DNA from 2 places in the Negativicoccus succinicivorans genome. Region 1 is predicted to be linked to the other one. Evidence: riboswitches for the same ligand, from Rfam matches in the RefSeq annotation. Region 1 holds a riboswitch; the other holds the start of a gene.
The links. Region 1 has a riboswitch for S-adenosylmethionine ahead of KIB08_RS05545 (methionine ABC transporter ATP-binding protein). Riboswitches for the same ligand answer to the same signal wherever they lie in the genome.
Positions count from the first base shown of each region.

Region 2: it holds a riboswitch for S-adenosylmethionine, as region 1 does, so the genes downstream of both, metK (methionine adenosyltransferase) here and KIB08_RS05545 (methionine ABC transporter ATP-binding protein) in region 1, are expected to answer to the same signal.

Region 1 covers NZ_JAHAJN010000009.1:17,122-22,940, reverse strand. The annotation lists gene KIB08_RS05560 (transglycosylase domain-containing protein) at 1-537, shown strand, start outside; gene nrdG (anaerobic ribonucleoside-triphosphate reductase activating protein) at 921-1,457, opposite strand; gene nrdD (anaerobic ribonucleoside-triphosphate reductase) at 1,465-3,615, opposite strand; SAM riboswitch class I at 3,892-3,995, shown strand; gene KIB08_RS05545 (methionine ABC transporter ATP-binding protein) at 4,052-5,095, shown strand; gene KIB08_RS05540 (methionine ABC transporter permease) at 5,076-5,729, shown strand; gene KIB08_RS05535 (MetQ/NlpA family ABC transporter substrate-binding protein) at 5,765-5,819, shown strand, end outside.
Region 2 covers NZ_JAHAJN010000001.1:160,650-166,468, forward strand. The annotation lists gene def (peptide deformylase) at 1-355, opposite strand, end outside; gene priA (replication restart helicase PriA) at 368-2,701, opposite strand; gene metK (methionine adenosyltransferase) at 2,743-3,930, opposite strand; SAM riboswitch class I at 3,976-4,070, opposite strand; gene coaBC (bifunctional phosphopantothenoylcysteine decarboxylase/phosphopantothenate--cysteine ligase CoaBC) at 4,095-5,303, opposite strand; gene rpoZ (DNA-directed RNA polymerase subunit omega) at 5,303-5,515, opposite strand; gene gmk (guanylate kinase) at 5,518-5,819, opposite strand, start outside.

The sequences.
Region 1 (5,819 bases):
GGTAATGTATTGGAAGAAAATACCGCTAAAGGCACGCAGGTCATCAGTCAAAAAACGGCGTACATTGTTACGAATATGCTCGAATCCGCCGTCTTGCACGGCACGGGCGGCAATGCGTACATCGGTCGTCCCATGGCCGGTAAAACCGGTACAACAGACGAAAGTAAAGACGCGTGGTTTGTCGGCTATACGCCGGACGTCGCCGCGGCCGTTTGGATCGGCGATGACTTTGACGGAACCTTGCAGGGATTGACGGGCGGTACCGTTCCGGCGGCCATCTGGCGTGACTTTATGCATGCGGCCGTCGCCGACATGCCGGCCAATAGTTTCCCGACGCCGGCGGGTGTCGAGGGAATCGCCGCGGAAGGTTTTTACCAGCCGGCCTCGGAATCTGACAAAAAAGACGAAGATAAAGACAAGAAGGATAAAGACGGCAAAAAGAAAGATAAAAAATCATCCGCTAAGAGTGATAACGACGACGGTGATGAAACACCGGAACGCGTGCCCGGAAAAGTGAAAGGCGCGGGCAACGAGTAAAAATCTTTTCGTAAAGAGCTCCTTGACCTGAGCGTTTATAAATGGATTCAAAGAGTTTCAGGTAGTACATACAGCAAGAAAAAAGGCGCTATTGAAAAATAGCGCCTTTTTTGATCTAGTATCCTATCACACGTTTCCAACTAGAATATATGGTTCGTGCCACCATTCTATGCGCGTTTATTATAGCACAAAGAAGGCAAGGGACAAACTGTTATTTGATGATCCTCAAGAGCTTTTTGATTCGTTGCGCTTTTGCGCTTCATCATTCGTTATCGGTAAAGCACTTGAAAAGCGTAAATTCACTCGTATTGCTCAATAACTTCTTATGACCAGATATTTTTATTCTCACAACAAAAAAGACGGCGAAAGCCGTCTTTTTTTGATTAAGTATCCGCTGTCGTCGTAATCGGACGATGCGTGTGAATATCCCGATGCAATACTACTTTTCCTTGCAAAAGAGATTCTCCGATCGCGATGACGCGCTGATTTGACGAGCCGCGGAAACGCAACGCGGGATCGCGCAACGCGTCCACGAAACGCCCGTCAACGAGCACGTCACACAGACGCAGAAGCGATAATCGAACGGGATCACTGATAATCTCTTCCCAGGTGTAGCCGGAATACACCCAAATGTTTTTTTGCGGCTGGGCCGCCCGCACGGCGCGCACGACCTCGATCAGTCCCTCGACATTTTGCATGGGCTCGCCGCCCAAAAGGGTCAGACCCGCCACATTCGGGTCATTGATGTAGTCGACCACCGTCGCGGTTTCCTTGTCCGTCCAAAGGTTACCGGCCTGAAAATTCTGGTATTCGACGTTGAAGCAATTCGGACAATTGTGAGTGCAGCCCGTGACAAAAATGCTTGTCCGAATGCCTTCACCGTTGGCAATATCGTAGTGCCGGATTTGTCCGTAACGCATGCGCGCCTCAGATATGGAGGACGCGGTCACGGATTTCTTTCGTGCGACCTTCGTTCCAGAAGTTTTCACCGAGGTAACCGCATGTCCGACGGATGACAGTCAACAGATTGCGATCGGTGTTGTGGCAACGCGGGCATTCCCACTGGATGTCGTCATTGACTTTGACTTCACCGTCAAAGCCGCAGACATGACAGTAATCCGATTTGGTATTAAATTCCGCATAGCAGATATTGTCGTAAATAAAGCGCATCATCGTCAGTACCGCATCGACGTTGCCGCTCATATTCGGAATTTCCGCATACGAGATGCAGCCGCCGGTCGAAAGTTTTTGGAATTCCGATTCGAAACAGAATTTATCAAAGACGCTGATCGGTTCGCGTACGTCCACGTGGTAACTATTGGTGTAGTAACCTTTATCCGTAATGTCTTCGATTTCGCCGAAACGCGCGCGGTCAATCGACGAGAAACGGTTGGTCAGGCTTTCCGCCGGTGTGCCGTACAGAGAGAATCCCAAACCGGTCTGTTCCTGCCAGGTATCGACCGCTTCACGCAGACGGCGCATCAGGCGCGCGGCGAACGCGTGACCTTTTTCGCCGGTATGCGATTCGCCGGTGATGAGTTTGGTCGCTTCATACACGCCGATGTAGCCGAGGGAAAGCGTGGAATACGTATTCTGCAAGTACGGATAAATCTTTTCACCCGGTTTGAGGCGAGCAATCGCGCCATACTGCCAATGAATCGGCGACACGTCGCTCACGACATCTTTCAAGAAGTCATAGCGCAACATCAATGCTTTGTAGCAAAGTTGCAGACGTTTTTCCAAAATTTCAAAGAATTTTTCTTCCGAATGTTCCGCCAAAATACCGATTTGCGGCAAGTTCAGTGAAACGACGCCCTGATTGAAACGGCCGTCCCAAACGTATTCGCCTTTTTCGTTTTTATACGGGCGCAGGAAGGAGCGGCAGCCCATCGGCGAAAAAACATTGCCTTCATAATTTTCGCGCATCTTTTTCGCGGAAATATAGTCCGGATACATGCGCTTCGCGGTGCATTTCGCCGCGAGTTCCGTGAGATAGTAGTACGGCGCGTCCGGCGCGATATTGTGCTCATCGAGCACGTAAACGAGTTTCGGGAATGCCGGTGTGATGTAGACATTCTGCTCGTTTTTGACGCCTTCTAAACGCTGCGCCAAAATTTCTTCCGTAATCATCGCCGCTTCTTTGGCGTATTCGTAATCCGGTTGGAAATACATGCACAACGTAACGAACGGCGCCTGGCCGTTGGTCGTCATCAAGGTATTGATCTGGTACTGGATCGTCTGAATGCCGTCTTTTACTTCTTTACGGGTACGTTTCCAAGCAATCGCTTCCGCTTTCTCCTGATCCGGTTCCATTTCATAAATGTCGCGCTGTTCTTCGAGCACGCTCTTGAGAATTTTATTGAACGATTTACGCACGAAAGGCGCCAGAATCCGATCAATGCCGTTGATGCTCTGTCCGCCGTACTGGCCGCTGGCGACCTGCGCAATAATCTGCGTCGTTACCGTACAGGCGACTTGGAACGATTTCGGTGAATCGATCTTTTTCCCGTTAATGACGGTGCCGTTGGTAAGCATGTCTTCCAAATTGATCAGACAGCAATTGAACATCGGCTGAATAATATAGTCCATGTCATGGAAGTGAATCGCGCCGCTGTCATGCGCCTGCACGATATCGGCGGGAATCAGTTTGCGGCGGGCGATATCTTTCGATACTTCGCCGGCGATCAAATCGCGCTGCGTCGAAACGACCTGCGCGTCTTTGTTGGAGTTTTCATCCAAGACTGCGATATTGCTTTTATTTAATAAACCGAAAATACTTTCATCGGTTGTATTTTCATGACGTTTGAATGCCTGTACCGCTTTATAGTTTTCGTACGCACGAGCCGTTGCCGGATTGTGGTTCTCAATGAGTTTATAATAGACCTTATCTTCGATTTCATAAATCGTTAAAGGCTTTTCCTGCTGACGTGCTTCCTGTTCGATTTCCCAGGCGATTTTGTCCGCCTGACCGATTTCATACACGCCGCTCGAGCTGTTCATTGCTTTTTCAATCGCGATCGTAATTTTCGACCTGTCAAAAACAGTTTTGTCGCCGTCGCGCTTGATGACTTCCAACATAGTACCGCTGCCTCCCTCATATTGTATCGGCTTTCTCACAAGCCGCCTCTTCAGATTTGAGTATACTACATATTGTAGTCTGGGCGCAATCCTAAAAGCAGATTATTCAATATGTAGCGCTCGGCTAAAATCCCCTTTAAGCCCGAAACGGTCGCATTTTACGCTACTTGAAACAGTCCTATACAAAAAACGCAAGGAGTCATCTCTAAATTACTGTTTGACATTCATTCTTTCATAGTGCTATAATCAGCGTTAATCAACAACGAAATACACCACTTTTCATCCAGAGTGACCGAGGGACCGGCCCAATGACGTCGCGGCAACCATCTCTACACGGAGAACGGTGCCAATTCCGCGGGAGTGATCCCGAGAGATGAAGTCGACCGGCTCTTCATCTTTTGGTGAAGAGTTTTTTAGTGGTTAAAGGAGTGAGAAAATGATAGATTTGCGACACATTAGCAAAGTATATCCCGGTCCGCAACCGGTGCACGCAATCAAAGATATCGACCTGCATATCCCCGAAAGCGAAATTTGCGGTATCATCGGCCTGTCCGGGGCCGGCAAGTCGACGCTGATCCGCTGTATCAACATGCTGGAAACGCCGACCGAAGGAGAAGTTTGGGTCGACGGTAAAAACCTGACGGCGATGAGCGAGCAGGAATTACGTAACGAACGCAAACATATCGGCATGATCTTCCAGCATTTCAATCTGCTGAGTCATCGTACCGTCTATGAAAATATCGCGTTTCCGTTAGAGCTCGCGGGACTTTCCAAAGCGGAACAAAAAGAACGGATCGAGCCGATTTTAGAACTCGTCGGTCTGACGCAACGCCGCGACAACTATCCCGCCCAACTTTCCGGCGGTCAAAAGCAGCGTGTCGGCATCGCCCGTGCGTTAGTTTCCCGACCGAAGGTGCTCCTTTGCGACGAAGCGACCAGCGCGCTCGATCCGCAGACTACCAAAGCAATCCTTGATCTTTTGAAAGATATCAATCGTCGCCTGCACCTGACCATCGTTTTGATCACGCATGAGATGCAGGTCATCAAAGAAATTTGTAACCACGTCGCCGTCATTGAAAACGGTCGCATCATCGAACAGGGCGGCGTGGCGGATCTTTTCACCGCGCCGAAAACGGCGACCACGCGCGAATTTGTCGGCTCAATTTTGAGCAATGAGATTCCGGAAAACTTAAACTATCTGCATATTTCCCAAACACCGATTCCCGATGCCGATTTACTGGTTCGGTTATCTTTTATCGGCGACGTTACCGATGAGCCGTTGTTGGCGACATTGATTCGTCGGTTTGATCTCGAAGTCAGCATTCTCTACGCTAGCATCGATTACATTCAGGACACCTCATTCGGTCGACTGATTGTGACGCTGGGCGGCAGTGAGGATCAAATGCAAGCCGCCTTGGCGTGGCTGCGCGCGTGTCCCATTGAAAGTGAGGTGATCGGTTATGTCCCCGCAAATCGTTAGCCTCTTATGGCAGAGTTTAGGGGAAACAATGTACATGGTGGCCGTTTCCTCCTTTCTCTCGGCCTTCTTCGGGATTCCTCTCGGGGTCTTGCTGCTCGTTACCGATAAAGGTCATATTTTGGAAAATGCCGCGATTAATAAACCGCTCGGCGCCGTCGTCAATATGTTGCGTTCGATCCCGTTTATTATTTTGATGGTCGCGATTATTCCTTTGACCCGCATTATTGCCGGTTCCTCGATCGGCACGACCGCCGCGTGCGTACCCTTGACGCTCGCCGCAATTCCCTTTGCGGGGCGCCTGGTGGAAACGGCGCTGAAAGAAGTTCCGTTCGGCTTGGTTGAAGCCGCGCAATCGATGGGCGCTTCCCCGTTGCAAATCATCTATAAAGTGTTAATTCCCGAAGCGCTTCCGACCATCATCGACAGCATGACGAACGTCGTCGTCAATTTGATCAGCTACTCCGCGATGGCGGGCGCGATCGGCGGCGGCGGCTTGGGCGATCTCGCAATCCGCTACGGCTACCAGCGTTTCCGTCTCGATGTGATGCTCGCAACGATTGCGATATTGGTCATCGTTGTCCAATTGATTCAAAGTCTGGGTAATTATTTAGCACGACGCGTTAATAAAAAATAATTCTGAAAACGAAATAGTGAAATGGGGTAATTGATATGAAACGACAATGGACAGTCTTATTTTTCCTGCTTTGCAGCTTGGCCGTACTGG
Region 2 (5,819 bases), on a different contig from region 1:
TACGCCCATTACGATCTTCATATCGTACAGTAACGCTGGTAGAGCGCTCGACCACTCCCACAAAACCAGGAACACTTAAGCAACCTTCCGTCATTTCTTCTTTTTCGTCAGATAAAGTAATAATTTCCGGGTTAATATATTCCACATAACCGTTGCCGTCATCAATCACAAAGATCCGCAACGATTCACCGACTTGTGGTGCTGCAAGGCCCACGCCGTTGGCATCATATAACGTATCTTTCATATCCTTCAGCAAAGTTTTAATCGATTTTGTCATTTTTGTAACAGGTTGCGCTTTTGTTTTCAGTACGGGCGCGCCCGCCAATACAATTTTACGAATTGCCAATCGTGTCACCTCTTTTGTATGTTAGCTCATTTCCATATCTATTATTATACCATTTACTTGCCATAGGTCGCTTTTCTTGATATGCGCTCTAACCGTGTTAAGATTTTTTGCTGTTATTTGAAACGACATATAAAACCGGTCACGTAATTTAGCCTGATAATCAGGATAAATATCCGTATATTCCACTTCTACCCCTTTTTCTGCAAGGATTTTTGCAAGATCATCAAATAGAACTTGTAAATGACTTTGCGCTTTTTCTTGGCTCTCCGCAAAAGCGCTGATTTTAGCGCGTTCAAAAAATGGCGGGTAATGCAAATACTCGCGCAGTTCAAGTTCTTCGGTATAAAAATTCTGCCATTCATCGGTGCAGGCCGCCTGCAATGCATAATGCCCCGGATGGTATGTCTGCACAATGACGCGCCCATCACCGTCTTTACGTCCTGCGCGTCCGGCTGCTTGCACAACCAATTGAAATACCTGTTCCGCCGCATTATATTGCGGGCGATTTAATAATGCATCGATGCTTAAAATTCCGACACAGCCGACATTAGGAATATCATGGCCTTTCGCCACCAGCTGCGTTCCCAATAAAATATCGGCTTTCCCTTGTGCAAAGGTATCTAAAATTTCTGCGCGCCGCCTTGCATTCCCTGCATTATCCGTATCCAAACGCAGAACTTTCGCCCGGGGAAATGCTTCCGCTACCACTTTTTGCGCGCGTTGCGTGCCGAGTCCAAAATATTTAATCGCTTTACTGCCACAATTTGGGCAGCTTGCGGGCATCTCCCGTGCGCCGCCGCAACGATGGCATTGTAAAGTATGAGTCGGTAAATGATAGGTATAAGGCAAGTCGCAATGAGGACAGGTTAAAACATAACCGCATGTTCGACAGGAAACATGGGTAGCATAGCCGCGTCGGTTTAAAAGCAAAATAATTTGACGTCCTTGCGAAAGCATCGTCTGCATCGTCTGATACAATTCCCGTGAAAGAATGGAACGATTCCCCGCCTCCAGCTCGCTGCGCATATCGACAATATGCATTTTCGGTAAGGATACACCGCCGATACGTTCCGGGAGCAGTAGTGTAGTGATTTCGCCATTTTCAGCGCGATAATAACTTTCCATCGAGGGTGTTGCCGCGCCTAAAACGAGCGGACAATGATGCCAACGTGCACGCCACTCCGCCACACGTCTGGCATGATACCGTGTCTGCTCACTTTGTTTGTAGCTGGCATCGTATTCTTCATCGATAACAATAAGGCCGATGTCTTCTGCCGGCATGAATACGGCGGAACGTGGTCCGATTACAATATTTCCCCGGCCCGCGCGCACACGCCGCCAGTTATTAAAGCGCTCCAGCTCCGTCAGACCGCTGTGCTGACAAAAAATTTTTTCCGCTCCGAAGCGTGCCGTAAAGCGACGCACCACTTGATCCGTTAGCGAAATTTCCGGCGTCAAAATCAATACGTTCTTGCCTTTCTCTACGGCGTTAGCGGCAGCGCGCAAGTATATTTCCGTTTTGCCGCTGGCAGTGACTCCATGTAGCAAAAACGTTTCATTACGCTGTTCATTTAAGGCTGACAGAATGGATGCCCACGCTTGCTTCTGTGCCGAGGTAAGTGGAGGTAAATGATCCGGGATACCGGTATGGTCGCTGCACTTTTCGTGAGTGCTTACATAACCATTGCTTAGCGCAGATTTACGTAACGCGGCAGAAAATCCCGCAGCATTTAACTCTGCTGATGTTTGCTCCGGATGCTCTGTTAAAAAGAGAACCAGCTCCTGCTGACGAGGCGTACGCATAAGTTGTGATTGTGTGGGTTCAATGGCTGCATCCCAAACGATTTCACTCGCGAATCGCGAATCACTCAGCTGTTTTAGTTCACCTTTAATCCAGCCATTGGCAAGTGCCTCCAGCATATTGGGAAAATAATTCTTCAGAAGTTTTTGATGGTTTGTAGGAATATTCTCAGGTGCTATTTTTTTTTGTCCTGATACCGTTAAGCTATAGCGCGTTTGGCCTTTAATCGTCTTTTTATCCACTAAAAATAAACGCAATGCTTCAATCAATGGACACGCATAGTACATTGCCAACCATTCAGCAAGTGCCAGCATTTCCGATGTAAACCAGGCATTATCTCCTATTGCCTCAAAAATACTTTTCAACTCGCGCGTTGTATCCTCAAAAGTTTCCGACCGAGTCTTCCAAACGATCCCCTCTTCGTGACCGGTTCCCCATGGAACAATCACTCGCCAACCGGGAGTGATATATTCCAAATGAGCGGGAATACGGTATGAAAAACATTTTTGTAAATGCTTAGTCGGTCGGTTAATGATAATTTCAGCTACCGTCATAAACTCTCCTATGTGAAAAGAAGACGGCATATACCGTCTTCTTATAATCCTGCATCTTTACGCAATTCATCTGCTTTATCGGTGCGCTCCCACGGCAAATCAATATCCGTTCTACCGAAGTGCCCGTAGGACGCGGTCTGTGCATAAATCGGTCGTTGTAAGTCAAGATCGCGAATTATTGCTGCCGGTCGTAAATCAAAATGGGTGCGAACCAGGTCCGTGATTTTTTCATTAGGGATCTTACCCGTGTCAAAGGTGTTGACTAAAATTGACACCGGGTGCGCTACGCCGATCGCATATGCCAGCTGAATTTCACATCGATCTGCAATCCCCGACGCGACAATATTTTTCGCCACGTGACGTGCTGCATAAGCCGCCGAGCGATCTACTTTTGTCGGATCTTTACCGGAAAATGCACCGCCGCCGTGGCGAGCCATCCCGCCATAGGTATCCACAATAATTTTACGACCGGTCAAGCCGGCGTCCCCTTGCGGACCGCCAATGACAAAGCGCCCTGTAGGATTAATATAGAGCTTCGTTTTATTGTCATACAAGTTATCCGGCAAAATAGGCTTGATGACCTGCTCGATAATATCGTCACGTAATTCTGCTATCTCTACTTCGGGGCTATGCTGTGTCGAGATAACGATTGTATCAATATGTACCGGCTTACCATCCACATATTCTACGGTTACTTGTGTTTTACCGTCCGGACGCAAATACGGCAAAATACCGTCCTTGCGAACTTCCGCCAACCGTCGCGCCAAACGATGTGCTAACGAGATCGGCAACGGCATCAATTCAGGTGTTTCGCGAACCGCATAGCCGAACATAAGGCCTTGATCGCCGGCACCGATTTCGTCAAAGATGTCTTCACTTTTTTCTTTTGCTTCCCACGAGCTGTCTACACCGATAGCGATATCTTGCGACTGTTCATCAATCGATACCAACACCCCGCAAGTATCCGCATCAAATCCGTATTTCGCACGATCATAACCGATGCGTCGAATCGTCTCACGAATAATTTTATTGATATCAATGGAGCAGGATGTCGATATTTCACCAACAACGTGTACTAAACCGGTGCTGACTACTGTTTCACAGGCAACTCGTCCATCCGGGTCCTGTGCCAAAATCGCGTCCAAAATATTGTCTGAAATTTGATCGGCAATTTTATCCGGATGTCCTTCCGTTACCGATTCTGAAGTAAAGAATTCTCTTTCTGCCAAAATATTCGCTCCTTTTGCATAAAAAAATCCCTCCATGAGGGATTTCCCTCATCTTCCAGTTGCCTGTCGGATGTAGCACCGAATTGAACCGGTTGCTGTGGCTTCTACGGGCCGAATCCCTCCACCACTCTGGATGAGTACAATTATTATTTTATGATATTATGCTATTTTTTGCAAGCGTTTGCCAACTTCGCCGCCCGTTTGATGATCTCTTCCGCCACCCGGTCTTTAGTCATGATATCCAAAGATTCGTGACTGCCGTCACGATAGACAAACGTTACGATGTTAGTCTCCGTCTGGAAACCGGCGCCGGGGGCAGCCACATTATTGGCCACCAACATATCCAAATTTTTCTTGACCAATTTGCCCTTAGCATATTCCAAAACATTTTGGGTTTCCGCCGCAAACCCGATCAAAATTTGTTGCTTTTTACGTTGGCCCAGTTCATATAAAATATCAGGATTGCGTACCAGCTTGATTCGCATATCGTCGTCCTGTTTTTTGATTTTTTGAGATGCAGTTTTCGCCGGGCGATAATCTGCAACAGCTGCCGCTTTGACGACAATATCGGCAGTATCAAATTCGGCATCAATGGCGTCCTTCATTTCCCGCGCGCTATTGACATGAACGATACGTACACCGGGAACTTCCGGCAGCGATGTTGCCGCACTGACCAAGACCACTTCGGCTCCCTGGCAAGCTGCAGCAGCGGCTACCGCATACCCCATTTTGCCGCTGGAGCGGTTGGAGAGATACCGTACCGGGTCAATAGCCTCGCGTGTCCCACCGGCGCTGACAACCACTTTTTTACCTTGCAACAGACCTTGCGACGCCACTCTTTCAATGGTGGCAACGATTGTCTCTACGGCGGGGAAGCGCCCCTTACCGTTTGTACCGCAGGCCATATCCCCCGATTCCGGTTCGATGACGGTATAGCCCGCACTAGCCAACTTTTGTAAATTGCTTTGCGTAAAAGGATTTTCGTACATTCGGGTATTCATCGCCGGCACGACAACTACCGGAGCGGGTGTTGCCATTACGGTTGTCGTCAGCATATCATCGGCAATCCCGTTGGCTACTTTGCCAATTAAATTTGCGGTCGCCGGAGCCAAGACGAAAACATCCGCCAAGTTAGCCAGAGCAATGTGTTCTACATTCCAATGGGTGATTTCTCCCCACATCGTCGTCGTAACCGGCTGACCGGAAAGCTCACGAAAAGAAAGCGGCGCCACCAACTTCGTTGCGTGTTCCGTCATAATCACATGAACTTCCGCGCCATGTCGACGCAGCTCTCTAACCAAAAAAAGCGCTTTGTAAACAGCAATACCGCCGCTTACGCCAAGAACTACTTTTTTCCCTTGTAAGCGTTCCATTATCGTATATTTCCCGCCGGATGGGTAGCCGCTTTCTTGACTTTACCGTAATAAATTTCTTCTAAAGCAATCGTTGTCGGCTTTTTCTCATCAGCTTCTACCAATGCCTCCGCTCCTTCGGTGAGTTCTCGTGCTCGTTTAGCCACCATAGAAACCAAGGTATATTTACTGTCTACACGCTCCAATAAGTCATCAATTGATGGGAATACCATAACTACATAACCTCCCTGGTAATATACTTTTCAAAAATAGTATCGATTTGCTCTTTATTACGCGACAGTTTACAACGTTCTGCCACCATAATGGCGCGAACTTTATCTACGGCTTCATCCAATTTATCATTGACAACGATGTAGTCATATTGGTGCGCTAACTCGAGTTCGCCAATCACTTTCGCAAGACGCATTTGAATCACTTCTTTGGAATCAGTATCCCGAGCATACAAACGATGAGAGAGCTCCTGTAAAGATGGTGGGACAATGTAAATAAAAATCCCTTCGGGATATTTTTTCTTGA